DNA from 4 places in the Rossellomorea sp. DA94 genome. Region 1 is predicted to be linked to each of the others. Evidence: riboswitches for the same ligand, from Rfam matches in the RefSeq annotation. Region 1 holds a riboswitch; each other region holds the start of a gene.

Region 1 (3,817 bases):
CTTTCGTCAAAAGAAATGTAAAAATGTGTTTATACCTACTTGACCATTATTTACCTATACATTAAAATAATGGGAACACAATAAATGGTTAATTGCGATGAAGAAGAAGAGTAGACGATCGAAACATTTAAGAGAGCTGATGGATGGTGAGAATCAGTATGGGGAATCGTTGAATGGGCTTTTGAGCATCCAGGCTGAAATAAAGTAGGTTCTGGCGGAAGGTCTCACCGATAAAAGGGACGATGTATCGAAGGCGACTTCTGTACAGATGAGTGCGTTTACTGAAGTGTAAGCGAATGAAGGTGGCACCACGGGTTTCCCGTCCTTTTTTAGAGGACGGTAAGCCCTTTTTGTGTTTTCTGATTATTTTTCAACGGAGGGTATGATGGGGATGAAAAAACAAGTTCTGACTGGTATCAAGCCAACTGGCCGTATACATTTGGGGAATTATATTGGGGTGATTAAACCGGCATTGGGATTGGCGGAGAACCAATCATATAACACTGCTTATTTTGTTGCGGATTATCATGGTTTAACAAAAATCCATGATCCCATTGAAATGAAGGAGCTTTCATATGGGGTGGCGGCAGCGTGGTTAGCGTTAGGGTTGAATCCTGATTCAGCGATTTTTTACCGTCAATCTGATGTGCCTGAAATCTTTGAGCTGAGCTGGATCCTTTCTTGTTTTGCACCAAAAGGATTATTAAACCGGTCTCACGCATATAAATCAATGGTTGAAGAAAATAAAGAAAGCGGCAGAAATGTTGATGCTGGAGTCAATATGGGATTATTTACGTATCCCATTTTAATGGCTGCGGATATCCTCCTTTTCCAAACCGAATTGGTCCCTGTCGGAAAAGATCAAATACAGCATGTGGAAATTGCCAGAGACATAGCTGAAAGCTTTAACAATCAATATGGAGAAACATTTGTCATCCCTGAATACGTCATCCAAGAAGAAACGGCCGTTCTACCGGGACTGGACGGCCGCAAGATGAGTAAAAGTTATAATAACACCATTCCTTTATTTGAAGAACCAAAAAAGCTTCAAAAATTGATCAATAAAATCAAAACGGATTCTTCACTTCCTGAAGAGCCTAAGGATCCTGACGATTCAATCATTTTTGGTCTTTACAAAGAATTTGCAACCACTGATCAATCGGAAGAAATGAGAAGGAGATTTCAACAAGGAATAGGCTGGGGGGAAGCGAAGAAAGAACTTTTCGACGTAATGAATTCATTCATCGAAGTACCAAGGTCGGAATATGAAGACCTATTGAACAATCGGGATAGACTGGATGCCATCTTACTGAATGGAGCCATAAAAGCACGAAAAAAAACAATCCCATTCATGAAAGAGATTAAAAGGAAAATAGGAATGTATCATTGAAATAGAATAAAATGATCATGATGTTTTTCAGATAATTCATAATTGTCATTGACATTTCTATGTCTTTGTTATAAGTTATGAGAAAGCATTTTAACAATTTCATATTGTTTCTTATCAAGAGAGGTAGAGGGACTGGCCCGAAGACACCTCAGCAACCAGCCACAGTAACAGGTATGGTGCTAATTCCAGCAAGTTGATGTCAACTTGGGCGATAAGAGGGAGAACGAACGTATAAAACCTTCTTATTTTCATAAGAAGGTTTTTTGTTTTTTCCCCTTTTCATTTTCTAGGGACGAAAAGGAGAGAAGGATGTTGAAAAAACATATTGATACTTTGCTTGTCCAGGCAGGCAATCGGAAGGATTCAGCTACTGGTGCCGTAAGTCTGCCCATTCATTTATCGACAGCATATGAACATAGAGGAATCGGTGAATCAACCGGTTATGATTATACGAGAACAGGAAACCCAACCAGGGCGACCCTTGAAGAACTACTGGCTCAATTGGAAGAGGGGCATAGAGGATTTGCATTCAGTTCGGGAATGGCTGCGATTCAGGCAATTCTGGGTTTATTCTCAAGTGGGGATGAATTGATTGTATCGAAGGATCTTTACGGAGGAAGCTACCGCTTATTCGTTCAGTATGAAGCCCAATATAATATCAAATTTCATTTTGTTAATACAAGTGATACTCATTCTATAGAAGAGCACATATCGAAGAGGACGAAGGCTATTTTTCTTGAAACACCAACCAATCCATTAATGAATGAAGCAAATATTTCTGAGGTCGCAGCCATTTCAAAGGCGAGTGGATTACTTTTAATCGTGGATAATACCTTTTATACACCAGTTCTGCAAAAACCGCTCAAAGAGGGAGCAGACCTGGTCATTCACAGCGCTACCAAATACTTAGGGGGCCATAATGACGTTCTGGCCGGAGTTGTCATAGTCAACACAGAGGACTTGGCTGAAAGGATCTATACGATTCAAAATTCAATCGGCGCAGTCCTTGCACCATTTGATTGTTGGCTCTTAATAAGAGGGTTGAAGACCCTTAGTCTAAGAATGGCCCAGCATGAAAAGAATGCACGAAAATTAGCCCAGTATCTTAAAGGGCATGACTGTGTAGCGGACGTCTTATATCCCGGGAAAGGGGGCATGCTTTCCTTTCGCATTGCCAAGGAAGAATGGATCGGTCCATTCCTCCAACATCTAAAGGTTATAACGTTTGCTGAAAGTTTAGGAGGGGTTGAAAGCTTTATTACCTATCCTGCCACCCAGACCCATGCCGACATTCCTGAAGAAGAACGAAATAGACTTGGCATCTGTAACAGATTGCTCAGGTTTTCCGTAGGAATAGAATTTATCGACGACCTGATCGAAGACTTGGAGAATGTTTTTCAACAATTGGAAAAAGAGGTGTTAACGTATGAGTAAAAAACCATTTTCACTTCAGACGTCACTCATCCATTCCCGCGGATTTGATAAAGAGACAGGAGCTGTTTCTACGCCGATTCATCATGCTACAACCTTTCATCAACAGGATTTTGATCAGTATGGTACGTATGACTACAGCCGTTCGGGGAATCCAACAAGGGAAACAGTCGAAGAAACGATAGCGGAATTAGAAGGCGGGGTAAGGGGTTTTGCCTTTTCATCCGGTATGGCTGCCATCTCAACAAGCTTTCTATTATTGTCGAGTGGGGATCACGTACTCGTCTCGGAGGAAGTATATGGGGGGACATACAGGATGATCACGGAAGTCCTTACTAAATTTGATATCGAATACTCTTTTGTGAATATGAAAGATCTTCATGAGGTGGCTTGTGCAATTAAGCACAATACGAAGGTGATTTATATGGAAACCCCGTCGAACCCCTTATTGAATATCACCGATATTGAAGGGGTCGTAAAGCTTGCCAAGGCAAATGACTGCTTAACATTTCTGGATAATACATTCATGACGCCATTGCTGCAAAGGCCAATCAGTCTAGGAGTGGATGTTGTCCTGCACAGTGCAACGAAGTTTCTTGCCGGACATAGTGACGTCTTAGCAGGACTTGCGGTAACGGGAGATGAAGAGATTGCGGGGAAACTTGCTTTCCTGCAGAATTCGTTTGGGGCGGTACTCGGGGTACAGGATTGCTGGCTGCTCTTAAGGGGGCTGAAAACATTGCATGTCCGATTGAAGGAATCATCGGAGTCAGCTTATAAGATTGCAAGCTTCCTAGAAGGCAGAAAGGAAGTAGAAGAAGTGTATTACCCGGGCTTGAGCTATCATCCCGGTCGTGAAATTCAAGTCCGGCAGGCAGAGGGTCCCGGGGCAGTACTATCCTTCCGGTTAAAAGGGGAAGAGGAAGTGAAGCAACTCATCAAACATGTAAACATTCCTGTATTCGCCGTCAGTTTAGGAGCTGTCGAATCGATTCT
Region 2 (3,817 bases), 2.3 Mb from region 1:
TTGGCAAGCTCCGTTTTTCCAGCTCCGACAAGGCCCGCCACCCCGACTATTTCTCCTTCTTTGACCGATAAGTGAATATCCTTCACTTTCCGACCATCGTCGAGCCCCTTCACCTCAAACAGTGTTTCACCCGCGACAAGGGAGCCCTTCTGGAAATCTGCCTGGAATGCCCCACCCAGCATGGCCTCTATGATTTCGTGGGAGTTCGTTTGATGTGTTTCATACGTTCCAACTGTCTCCCCGTCTCTCATCACTGTGATGCGGTCGGAAACTTGAAACACTTCAGGCAGCCGGTGGGAGATGAAGATGATCCCCACTCCCTCTTCTTTCAAATCGTCTATCACCTGGAATAACCTTTCTGTTTCTGAAGAACTAAGTGGTGCCGTCGGTTCATCCAGGATCAGTACTTTTGCTTTGTGGAGAAGGCTACGGGCAATAAGGACCAACTGCTTTTCAGCCAGACTTAACGAAGCGGCGGGCTGATGCAGGGGGATCGATTCGGCCCCGATCTTAATGAGTGCCGCCTCTGCTTCTTTTTTCAGCTTTTTTTGGGTGATGAAGAGGGAACCTTTTTGCGAGAAATGATCCAGGCAGATATTTTCCGCCACCGAGAGCTCGGGAACGATGGCGGTATCCACTTCCTGGTAGACACAGTGAATGCCGTTTTCCTTGGCTTCCTTCGGAGATTCATAGACTCTTTTTTCAGAGAGAAGAGTGATATCTCCGCTGTCCCCGACATAAGCTCCTGATAAAATTTTCATCAGGGTGCTTTTCCCTGCGCCGTTCGCTCCCAGCAGGGCATGAACTTCTCCCTCCCGGACATCGAATCTAGCATTTTTCAAGGCTTTCACGCCAGAAAAGCTCTTGTTGATACCCGACATAGTCAATAGTGGAGACGTCATCGATCCCAGCTCCTTTCTAGTTTGTGAACGAAGATTCGAGCTCTTTCAGCTCATCTGTATACCCCTGCTCACTCGCTCCCCATCCTTCAATATGCTCGTTCAATTGATCCGTTGTAATCGATTCTTTCGGTAAAGCAGTTTTTTCAATGAACACGGGGTCCAATTTCACTTTTTCAGGCGTTTCTTTCCCGTTCAGCTTTTGATAAAGGAAGCGGACCTGGACCCTGCCGATATCTTTCGGATCTACCGCTGCCGATGCCACCCATGGGCTGCCGTCTTTTTGAATGATCTGAAGATCCTCGTCACTCATGTCGATTCCGTATACTTTGATTTCATCTCTTCCTGCCGCTTCAATTGCCCGGACGGCCCCTTTCGCAAATTCATCCCACGCTGCCCAGACAGCATCGATGTCCCCTTTGTTTGGGTATTGTTTCAAGATCGCCTCCATCTGAGCCTGTGTATCAAGCGCTGTATTCTGACTCGCTGCTCCAAATGCCGCGACTTCTTTAATATCCGGATTCCCCTTTAAAAATTCTTCGTATGCCGCCTGACGTCTTTCCATGGGTGCAAAGCCTGCGACCCAAATTTTTACGATTTCACCTTTGCCGCCAAGCTCATCTGAAAGCTTCGTCAAGGTTTGTTCAGCCATTTGTTTGTCCCCCTGCTCGAGGACCGTCACTCCTTTTGATGCCACGTCCGCATCGAAGACGACAACCGGAATATTTTGGTCTTTCGCCTTTTCCACCCCTGATTGCAGTGCTTCTTTCGTTCCATGGTCGATCAGGATCCCATCAAACTTCTGGTTGATGGCCGCGTCCAGGTTAGAGGACATTTTGGCGAGATCGCCTTCCGAAGTGAACACTTGAACCTTCCCCCCGAACTTTTCCACCTGTTCCTTGACCCCTTCAATGTATTGAGCGGAAAATGTCCCGAGATTGATTTGCATGATAAGGGCGATTTTTTTATTGGCTAACGGATGATCGGAAGTCGCTTCCCCGCCGTCTGCTTCCGCCTCCTGTGATACCTTTGGCTGACAAGCCGCCAAACTGAAAAGTAGTGCGATTAATACGAGTAATGATGCCGCTTTTTTCATCTTTCTTTTCTCCTCCCGAGGGTATCCCCCTCTATTTTTTCAAATAAAAAAACCCCTTTTCCCAAGAGAAAAGAGGTTTATGTATAAATAAACGTGCTCTTATCACTCAGGAAATGCTTCCTGCAGGTCTTAGCACCTTTCCGTCATAAACGGTAGGTTGCCGGGCGTCATCGGGCCAGTCCCTCTGCCAACTCTTTATAAGAGAATATGAAATTTGGTTGTGTTCGCTTTTGCTATAATCGCTATATTAACGATATGTGGAAATATTGTCAATATTCTTTTTAAAAAAATTCTGTGGCGGGTCTCCGGAAATGATCACCCAACACTACAAAAAAGCCCTCCCAAACCGGGAGGGCTCTATCAATCAAATCTTATTTCTCACCATACGCAAGGGACGCTTCCACGAAGTCTCTGAATAGAGGCTGCGGGCGTGTCGGGCGTGATGTGAATTCCGGGTGGAATTGAGATGCGACGAACCATGGGTGGTCGCTCAGCTCGATGATTTCCACAAGGCGGCCATCCGGGCTTGTGCCTGAGAAGATGAATCCGGCTTTTTCCATTTGCTCACGGTAGTGATTGTTGAATTCGAAACGGTGACGGTGACGTTCGTATACGACTTCTCCATCGTAGGCTGCATAGGCTTTTGAACCTTTTGTCAGCTTACATGGATATAGTCCGAGACGAAGGGTCCCGCCAAGGTCTTCGATATCCTTTTGTTCCGGTAAAAGGTCGATGACCGGATATGGCGTTTCAGGATTCAGCTCAGCAGAGTGTGCTCCTTCAAGTCCAAGGACATTACGCGCATATTCAACGGATGCGAGCTGCATGCCAAGGCAGATTCCAAGGAAAGGAATCTTGTTTTCGCGTGCATATTGCGTCGCAGCGATCTTTCCTTCGACACCGCGGTCACCGAAGCCGCCTGGTACAAGGATTCCATCCACGTCAGCAAGCTTCTCTGCCACATTTTCGTTGTCGACAAGCTCAGAGTTCAACCATCTCACTTCAATATCGCTGTCGAAATGGTAACCTGCATGACGAAGGGCTTCCACTACAGAAATATAAGCATCCTGTAATTCAACATATTTCCCGACAAGGGCGATCCTTGTTTTGCGGGAAAGGTTTTTCACCCGGTCAACCAGTTCATTCCACTCGGTCATGTCTGCTTCATGGCAGTTCAGCTTCAAGTGCTGACACGTGATTTCATCAAGTTTTTGATCCTGAAGGGCAAGTGGTACAGAGTAAAGCGTATCTGCATCCATTGCTTCGATGACTGCATGTTTATCGATATCACAGAATAACGCGATCTTGTCTTTCATATCCTGGGTCATCGGCATTTCGGTACGCACGACGATGACATTTGGCTGAATACCGAGACTACGCAGCTCTTTTACACTGTGCTGGGTCGGTTTCGTCTTCATTTCACCCGCCGCTTTAATATATGGAATCAGCGTACAGTGAATATACATCACGTTGTCACGACCGACATCACTCTTGATCTGGCGGATCGCTTCAAGGAATGGAAGGGATTCGATATCCCCGACCGTTCCACCGATTTCCGTGATCACGACATCAGAATTCGTTTCGCGGCCGGCACGGTACACGCGTTCTTTGATTTCATTTGTGATATGCGGGATGACTTGTACAGTCCCGCCAAGATAATCCCCGCGGCGCTCTTTTTTCAGAACAGTAGAATAGATTTTACCCGTTGTCACAGAGCTGTATTTCGTCAGGTTGATGTCAACGAAACGCTCGTAGTGACCAAGGTCAAGATCCGTCTCGGCACCATCATCGGTTACGAATACTTCACCGTGCTGATAAGGAC
Region 3 (3,817 bases), 1.7 Mb from region 1:
GAAGTACATTATTAGTGTTGATTGGAGCGGAAGATGCTCGACTCCTTCGGGAATAGCGGGAAAGTTGAGACCCCGCAGGGCGAAGCACGAGGAGGCTCAACTCACGCCCCGAAGAAAGCGAGCATCTGGAGCGGAAATCAACCAGCACGATGCTGATAAAAAACAGAAAAAATTTACGAAAGTAGTCATTTTCTTTCTACAAACGAGGACATATTTCTTGGGAAATGTTTCGAATCCCATCATTTTTTGACTGGTCATCACCCAATTTCTTACTGTTCGACAAATAAGATAAACTCATTCAAAACATGTCGAGAATGTCTAAAAGGAAAAAATACCTAAAAGTGGAATTGATACTATATAGAAGTTTCACTGGGAGGGTATTCATGCGAATCTATTTAGAGGAATTAGTAGATCAGTGTCATTCAAGGTATCACTTACGACTCTTATTTCCGGACAGCCCATTTGTTCTTCAGTTTCAATGTGAAAAGGAACGTTATGCAATCTCCATTTCAAACAGGCGGTGTACTGTATTGACTGATGGTAGCGGGGAATCGCATTTTGTCATTGAGGGACAAGAGCAGGACATGCTATCCCTACTAACAGGAGAAGAGCGATTGTCTCAACTGATTGAAAACGGCATCCTGGAAGTCAGGGGAGGATACCGCCAGCTGTTATTTGTAGAATCCATCCTCTGGCTGACAAGGTCCAGGGTCAAGGAACCGGTTCAAGTTTAAAAAACATAAGAAAAAAGAATTGACACATTTCTATTTTCGATGATAGAATCTCTCTTGTAGCAAATTTTCAGAGTCTTTAACAATTCAAAAAATTAAATAAATCGATACTTTACTCTTATTTAGAGAGGTGGAGGGACGTGCCCTATGAAGCCCGGCAACCGTCAATGAAAATTGAAATGGTGCCAATTCACTCAAAGCATTTGCTTTGAAAGATGAGAGAAAGGATAGTCCTATATATGATTATGCCTTTCTGCTTATCGCAGGAAGGCATTTTTTATTGTAAACGAAAAGGCTGTGGGGATTGCCCGGTATGTGCAACTGTAATTCTTATTAAAAAGGTCGTTTTACTCAGAAAGAAGGTGGAGACAGCATGATTACCATATCAGATGTGAAAAAAATCTATCAATCAAAATCTGGCCAGATTTCAGCCGTTGATGGCGTCACCATCGACATTGGCCAAGGGGAAATTTTTGGAGTGATTGGCTATAGTGGGGCAGGGAAAAGTACGTTGATCCGGATGCTCAATGGACTTGAAGTTCCCACGAATGGAACCGTGAACGTAAATGGACAGATCGTTTCCAAAGTGAAAGGGAAAGATCTTCGGCAGGCGAGGCAGTCAATAGGGATGATCTTTCAGCATTTCAATCTCCTTTGGTCGCGTACGGTACTTGAAAATATCCAGTTTCCATTAGAAATAGCCGGAGTTTCTAAGAAGGAGAGAGTGCGAAGGGCCAATGAATTATTGGAGCTGGTGGGATTAGAAGGAAGAGGAGACGCCTATCCATCCCAGTTGAGCGGTGGACAGAAACAGAGGGTCGGGATTGCGAGATCCCTTGCAAATAATCCCGACGTCCTTCTCTGTGACGAAGCCACCTCTGCTTTAGATCCGCAAACAACCGATTCCATCCTTGATTTATTGGTGGATATTAATAAACGTTTAGGTCTGACCATCGTCCTGATCACCCATGAAATGCATGTGATCAAAAAAATCTGCCATCGTGTGGCGGTCATGGAACAAGGGAAGGTGGTAGAACTAGGGGATGTTCTTGAGGTGTTCAGAAATCCTAAAGAGCAGGTGACAAAGCGATTTGTGAGAGAAGTATCTCAAGTGGAAGAAACAGGGGAAACAATCGATCACCTCGTAGCTCAGTATCCGGAAGGAAAAGTACTGAAATTCACCTTTGTTGGTGAATCGACTGAGCAACCGCTCATTACCAGCTTGATCCGAAGTTTCGACTTGGATGTCAATATCCTTCAAGGACAGATTTCCCAGACGCAAAAAGGGGCTTATGGTACGCTGTTCGTTCATCTTGATGGAAACGAAGAGACGATTTCTGCAGCCGTTGCCTTCGCTGAGGAACAGATGGTCAAAGTGGAGGTGATCGGAGGATGATAGAAAATATATTTCCGAATGTGGACTGGGAGAAGATGTGGGAAGCGACAGTTGAAACCCTTTATATGACGGGGATGTCAGTTCTGATTACCTTCGTAGTAGGACTGATTCTCGGGATCCTGTTATTTCTTACATCCAAGGAAAATTTATGGGAAAACAAGCTTACATATACGGTGACCAGTGCAGTGGTCAATGTATTCCGCTCGATTCCGTTCATTATCCTGATTGTATTACTCATTCCATTTACAAAATTCTTATTGGATACCATCCGCGGGGCGAACGCGGCCCTGCCCGCCCTGATCATCGGAGCAGCACCGTTTTACGCACGCATGGTGGAAATTGCATTGAGAGAAGTGAACAAAGGCGTCATCGAAGCAGCGAAAGCGATGGGAGCGAAGACTAGCACGATCATATGGAAAGTGCTTATTCCCGAATCTCTTCCGGCTTTGGTTTCAGGTATCACGGTAACAGCCATCGCCCTGGTGGGGTATACGGCAATGGCGGGTGTCATCGGTGCCGGGGGATTAGGAAACCTCGCTTACCTGGATGGTTTTCAACGGAGCAGGGAGGATGTAACCCTTGCCGCAACCATCATGATTTTACTCGTTGTATTTGCCATTCAAATCATTGGTGACTACTTCACAAATAAATTAGACAAACGATAAGAGGAGAGAAAACAGATGAAAAAATGGTTAGCAGGAATAGTAGCAGCAACAAGTATCTTTGGATTGGCAGCATGCGGGAGTGATTCCGGCTCTGGAAGCAGTGACGGGAAGGAATTAGTGGTAGGAGCGTCAAACGTTCCCCATGCGGAAATCCTTGAAAAAGTGAAACCGATTTTGGAAGATAAGGGAATCGACCTGCAAATTGAAACATATCAAGACTATATCCTTCCGAATAAAGACTTGGACAATGGTGATTTGGATGCGAACTACTTCCAAACCGTACCTTACATGGACTTGCAGATGAAAGAGAACGAATATGATTTCGTCAATGCAGGCGGAATTCATATCGAGCCAATCGGTGTATATTCCAAAAAGTATAAATCTCTTGAGGACCTTCCTGAAGGTGCCACGATCTTGATGAGTAATTCCGTATCCGATCATGGCCGCATCCTTACATTATTAGAGAAAAAAGGTCTGATCACGTTAAAGGACGGAGTGGAAAATACACAGGCACAGCTGGAAGACATCAAAGAAAATCCAAAAAAACTGAAATTCGATTATGAATACGAAGCGGCACTCCTTCCGCAAATGTATGAAAATGAAGAAGGGGACGCAGTTGTGATTAACTCCAACTATGCCATAGATGCAGGCTTGAAACCCCTGGAGGACTCCATCGCCATCGAAGACAGCAACTCCCCATATGTGAACGTAATTGCTGTAAATAAAGGTGACGAAAACAAAGAAGAAGTGAAAGAATTGGTCAAAGCCCTGCGCTCAAAAGAAATCCAGGACTTCATTAATGAAGAATGGGATGGAGCAGTTGTACCCGTAACGGAATAACAATAGAAAAGAGGCTGGGACATACCTTAATCCAATTCCTCTAAAGACGAATAAAGTGGTGACTACTTGTTACACCGCTATTGATTTCCGTGCAAGACTTCGCTTTCCTCGGGCGGAAGGCGAGCCTCCTCGTCGCTGTCGCTCCTGCGGGGTCTCACCTATTCCGCTTTTCCCGTAGGAGTCTT
Region 4 (3,817 bases), 270 kb from region 1:
CCAGTAAAACAGCTCCCAGTGCAACAAATGCACCACCAATCAAGATTCCACGTGAAGGTGATATCAGCCCTGCCCCCACCAAAGGACCAACGGCATTGGCAACATTATTCATGCCTGCTGAGAAAGCTTCAAAGAATCCAGCGATGATCAACAGATAAGCAAGCCACTGTTTATCAAAATGATACCCCCGCTTTTCAAGCTGAACTAAACCCAATCCCGCAAGCCATGTTACGAAAAAGGCGATGACAGGGACGATCACCCAGAAAGACATGATCGTAATAAGTGATTTTACATACAGAACCTGATAAGCTACCCCGACTCCTACAACCGCGCCAACCGTTACTTCACTCGTAGATAGCGGAATGCCGATCACATTCGCAAGAAACAATGAAATCGTTGCGGATAACAAAATAATGAGAACGACCTTTATCGACAATAGATTCTGTGGGATGATCCCAGAACTGATTGTCTTTACAACCTCTCCACCACCCAGAACCGCTCCACTCAGGACACCTGCCGCGCATATCCATAGCGCTGTCCGGATGTTTTTTATTGCGCCTGCACCATATGCCACTCCCATTGACGCTGCCGCTCCGCTGGCACCAATGTTCATGGCGAAGAACAAGCTGATCAGAAGGGCCGAGATTTCAAGCAAATCCCGTCACCCTATCTAATGGAGACCGCATTCTGTCTTTCCTTTTCCTTTCCATCTTCCGGAGCGAAGATCATTGACATCAATAGCCGGTGTGGTGCAATGGAAGCAGCCAATGCTCGGATACCCTTGATCGTGAAGGGGGTTATAAGAAAGATTATGCTTATGGGTATAACGCCAGATCTCCTTCCACGTCCAGTGAATCAGCGGACAGATTTTAACGGATTGAAATTTGTCATCTTTATTGATGAATTCAACATGTTGTCTTGTTGGGGATTGTTCCCTCCTTAATCCTGAAATCCATGCGTGCCCCTTGGATAATGTTTCTTTTAACGGGTCAAGCTTCCGAATTTGACAGCATTGGTTTGGTTTGGTTTCCCATAACTTATCCCCATATGCCTCTGCCTGCTCCTTGAGGGTCAACTGAGGCTTTTTCATATGGATGGTCAACTCGGGATACGCCTTCTTCACTTTCTCGATGATTTCATACGTTTCCTTGAAATGAACCCCTGTATCAAGGAATACAATGGTTGCCTGCGGTTTCACCTTGGATATGAGATCGATAAGCACAATGCCTTCTATCCCGAAACTGCACGCATATACAACCTCGTCACCATAATGATCATATGTCCATTTCAGGACGTTAAGCGCTCCTTTATAGACAGGATCCACTTCAAATTCCATGGATGGCTGTTTCCAAGTCTGATACGTTAACATAGTACACCCCATTCCCTGACGCTTATCCAAAGAAAAAGAGGCGGTAACAAAATATAAGGAGTCCCTATATTTTTGCTACGCGCCTCTAGTTTGTCTAGTCAGCTTATTTTATTCGGACTTTCTCATTTTTCTCTAATTGAATGACTTTTCCATCCTGTACGATAATCGTGATTGAACCAAAGCTCATGGTTTCAAGCATGGACTGGATTTTCTCTGCTACCAAGTCAAACTGTACATGCTGGTTCTTCTCTTTTTTCACATGATACCCCCAATTTTCTTCTTATCCAGATCAGAAAAAAACAACTTCCCATTTTGGAAAGTTGTTCAGGTAAGGTTACCTTATCTTCCAAAATGACTTCACATTTTGCTGGAATTAGCACCTTACAATACGTAGGTTGCTGGGCTTCGCAGGGCCAGATCCCTCCACCACTCTGGATAAGAGTTATTCATTTTAATATTCTAAATAATATCACAATTACAGCAGAAGTCAACCCGAGTTTTTCGATCGGATTTATGTCTTTTGTCTTATTTTATTCAAACATCATTCCATACATGTTTATTCGATTGGGGGTGGTTCTACGACAATTTTTCATAAAGCATTGCGCAACTATTCAAGGACCCTAAACGCGACGTTACCCTCAATTACGTTCTTCCCGGCTTGGTTTGTGGCTAAAACCTTAAAATGAAGGAGGTTTTCCTGTTTGTCCGTCAATTCTGCCCGTAATGTCACCACATCATGTAACATGACCATCCCTTTAAATCGTACCGAGTAATCCTGGATAAAGCCTTCCTCATAGTGTGGGCTGAAAAGTTTGGACACATTGCCCATCGTCCACATTCCATGAGCGATGATTCCTGGAAGACCCAGCTTCAAGGCTTCATCATCGATGGTGTGTATCGGATTGTAGTCTCCGGAAGCTCCTGCGTATTTGATCAGGTCCATCCTCGTGACCGGAGCGAGTTCAACCGGGGGGAGTGTATCTCCTATTCCGAATGATTGTAGTATTGTCATTTACTCAACCTCTTTCTGACTTCTTCTGTAATAATGACAATCGCCTGGGAAGTGAAGATTCTTTCCCCACGAGAATCTTCCCCGACATCTTCGATGACAAGGAATCCCAGTTTCCCCCCGGTACCTTCCCGTTCATAATAGTTTTTTATTTCCGTATAACATTGAATCGTTTCCCCTACCTTCAAAGGTCTTTCATAATGAAAGGATTGTTCACCGTGAATCAACCCATCATTCGGTAAATGAAAGCCTTCGATCGAACCATAGTCGAACACTCTCGGAAAGGTGGGAGGGGCAATGTTCCCCCCATAAGAGGAGGACTTCCCGGCATCTTCATCCACATAAAAGGGATGGGGATCGCCAATGGCGTCTGCAAATTTCCGAACCGCTCCTCTTTCCACTGCATTCCGGGTGGAAGTAGACCTCTTTCCGATATAGGATTCAAACATATTCTTCACCTCTTTCTTCTTTATTCAGGCTTTCGGCCCTCCAGCAACGTAGAGAACCTGACCATTGACGAATGAAGATTTTTCATCTGCAAAAAAAGCGACGGCATTTGCAATATCTTCAGGAGTCCCGCTTCTTCCAACAGGGATTCCCTGGAGACTTGCTTCCACTAATTGATCGAAAGTGATCCCGATCCGTTTCGCAGTTTCTTTCGTCATATCGGTTTCAATAAAGCCCGGTGCTACAGCATTCGTGGTGATTCCGAATGGACCAAGTTCTATGGCAAGGGTTTTCGTCAAGCCTTGAAGACCTGCTTTAGCCGTTGCGTAGTTTGCCTGCCCGCGATTTCCCAATGCTGAGGTGGATGAAATATTGATGATGCGTCCGTACTTTTGTTTGACCATGTATTGTTGGGCTGCCTTCACTACATTGAATGAACCCTTTAAATGCACATCCATGACCGTCTCCCAATCGTTTTCGGTCATTTTGAATAACAGATTATCCCTGATGACCCCTGCATTATTCACCACAATGTCCAGGGAACCAAAAGATTCATATACTTCCTTCATCGCATTTTCAACTTCCCGGGATTCTACGACATTTGCCACTTTTGTATACAATTCATATTGTTTAAATACCTCACTCGCTTCATTCAACGCATCCTCATTGACGTCGATGATGGCCACCTTGGCCCCTTCTTCAGCCAGTAATCCGGCAATCGCCCTGCCGATCCCTCTGCTTCCACCTGTAACTAAAGCCACTTTTCCTCTGAATCGCTCTCCCATTTCGTCTGCCTCCATTTCTGTTTATACAAATTGCCCAAGTTTCACATGACCTTTTAATAAATTCCTTGAAATGATCAGTTTTTGAATTTCATCGGTTCCATCATAAATGCGCCATAACCTTGCCTCCCGGTACCATCGTTCGATTGGCAGCTCTCTTGTATAGCCCATACCACCATGGATCTGGAGGACGCGATCTACGACCCGATT

What was found. Region 1 has a riboswitch for S-adenosylmethionine ahead of P8596_RS11195 (methionine biosynthesis PLP-dependent protein). Riboswitches for the same ligand answer to the same signal wherever they lie in the genome.
Region 2: linked by a shared signal. The riboswitch ahead of P8596_RS22995 (sugar ABC transporter substrate-binding protein) and the one ahead of P8596_RS11195 (methionine biosynthesis PLP-dependent protein) in region 1 are both predicted to bind S-adenosylmethionine.
Region 3: linked by a shared signal. The riboswitch ahead of P8596_RS20280 (methionine ABC transporter ATP-binding protein) and the one ahead of P8596_RS11195 (methionine biosynthesis PLP-dependent protein) in region 1 are both predicted to bind S-adenosylmethionine.
Region 4: linked by a shared signal. The riboswitch ahead of P8596_RS12625 (YezD family protein) and the one ahead of P8596_RS11195 (methionine biosynthesis PLP-dependent protein) in region 1 are both predicted to bind S-adenosylmethionine.

The regions. Positions count from the first base shown of each region.
Region 1 is NZ_CP122397.1:2,160,127-2,163,943, forward strand. It holds gene P8596_RS11185 (metal-dependent hydrolase) at 1-21, shown strand, start outside; T-box leader at 89-330, shown strand; gene P8596_RS11190 (tryptophan--tRNA ligase) at 392-1,390, shown strand; SAM riboswitch class I at 1,499-1,608, shown strand; gene P8596_RS11195 (methionine biosynthesis PLP-dependent protein) at 1,700-2,824, shown strand; gene metC (cystathionine beta-lyase) at 2,817-3,817, shown strand, end outside.
Region 2 is NZ_CP122397.1:4,460,781-4,464,597, forward strand. It holds gene P8596_RS22990 (sugar ABC transporter ATP-binding protein) at 1-902, opposite strand, end outside; gene P8596_RS22995 (sugar ABC transporter substrate-binding protein) at 919-1,995, opposite strand; SAM riboswitch class I at 2,092-2,199, opposite strand; gene P8596_RS23000 (CTP synthase) at 2,367-3,817, opposite strand, start outside.
Region 3 is NZ_CP122397.1:3,887,450-3,891,266, reverse strand. It holds gene P8596_RS20285 (SCP2 sterol-binding domain-containing protein) at 384-734, shown strand; SAM riboswitch class I at 847-953, shown strand; gene P8596_RS20280 (methionine ABC transporter ATP-binding protein) at 1,105-2,127, shown strand; gene P8596_RS20275 (methionine ABC transporter permease) at 2,124-2,792, shown strand; gene P8596_RS20270 (MetQ/NlpA family ABC transporter substrate-binding protein) at 2,808-3,632, shown strand.
Region 4 is NZ_CP122397.1:2,434,245-2,438,061, forward strand. It holds gene P8596_RS12615 (sulfate permease) at 1-613, opposite strand, end outside; gene P8596_RS12620 (phosphoadenylyl-sulfate reductase) at 671-1,369, opposite strand; gene P8596_RS12625 (YezD family protein) at 1,473-1,628, opposite strand; SAM riboswitch class I at 1,706-1,811, opposite strand; gene P8596_RS12630 (MaoC/PaaZ C-terminal domain-containing protein) at 1,977-2,381, opposite strand; gene P8596_RS12635 (MaoC family dehydratase N-terminal domain-containing protein) at 2,378-2,827, opposite strand; gene fabG (3-oxoacyl-ACP reductase FabG) at 2,852-3,610, opposite strand; gene P8596_RS12645 (acyl-CoA dehydrogenase family protein) at 3,632-3,817, opposite strand, start outside.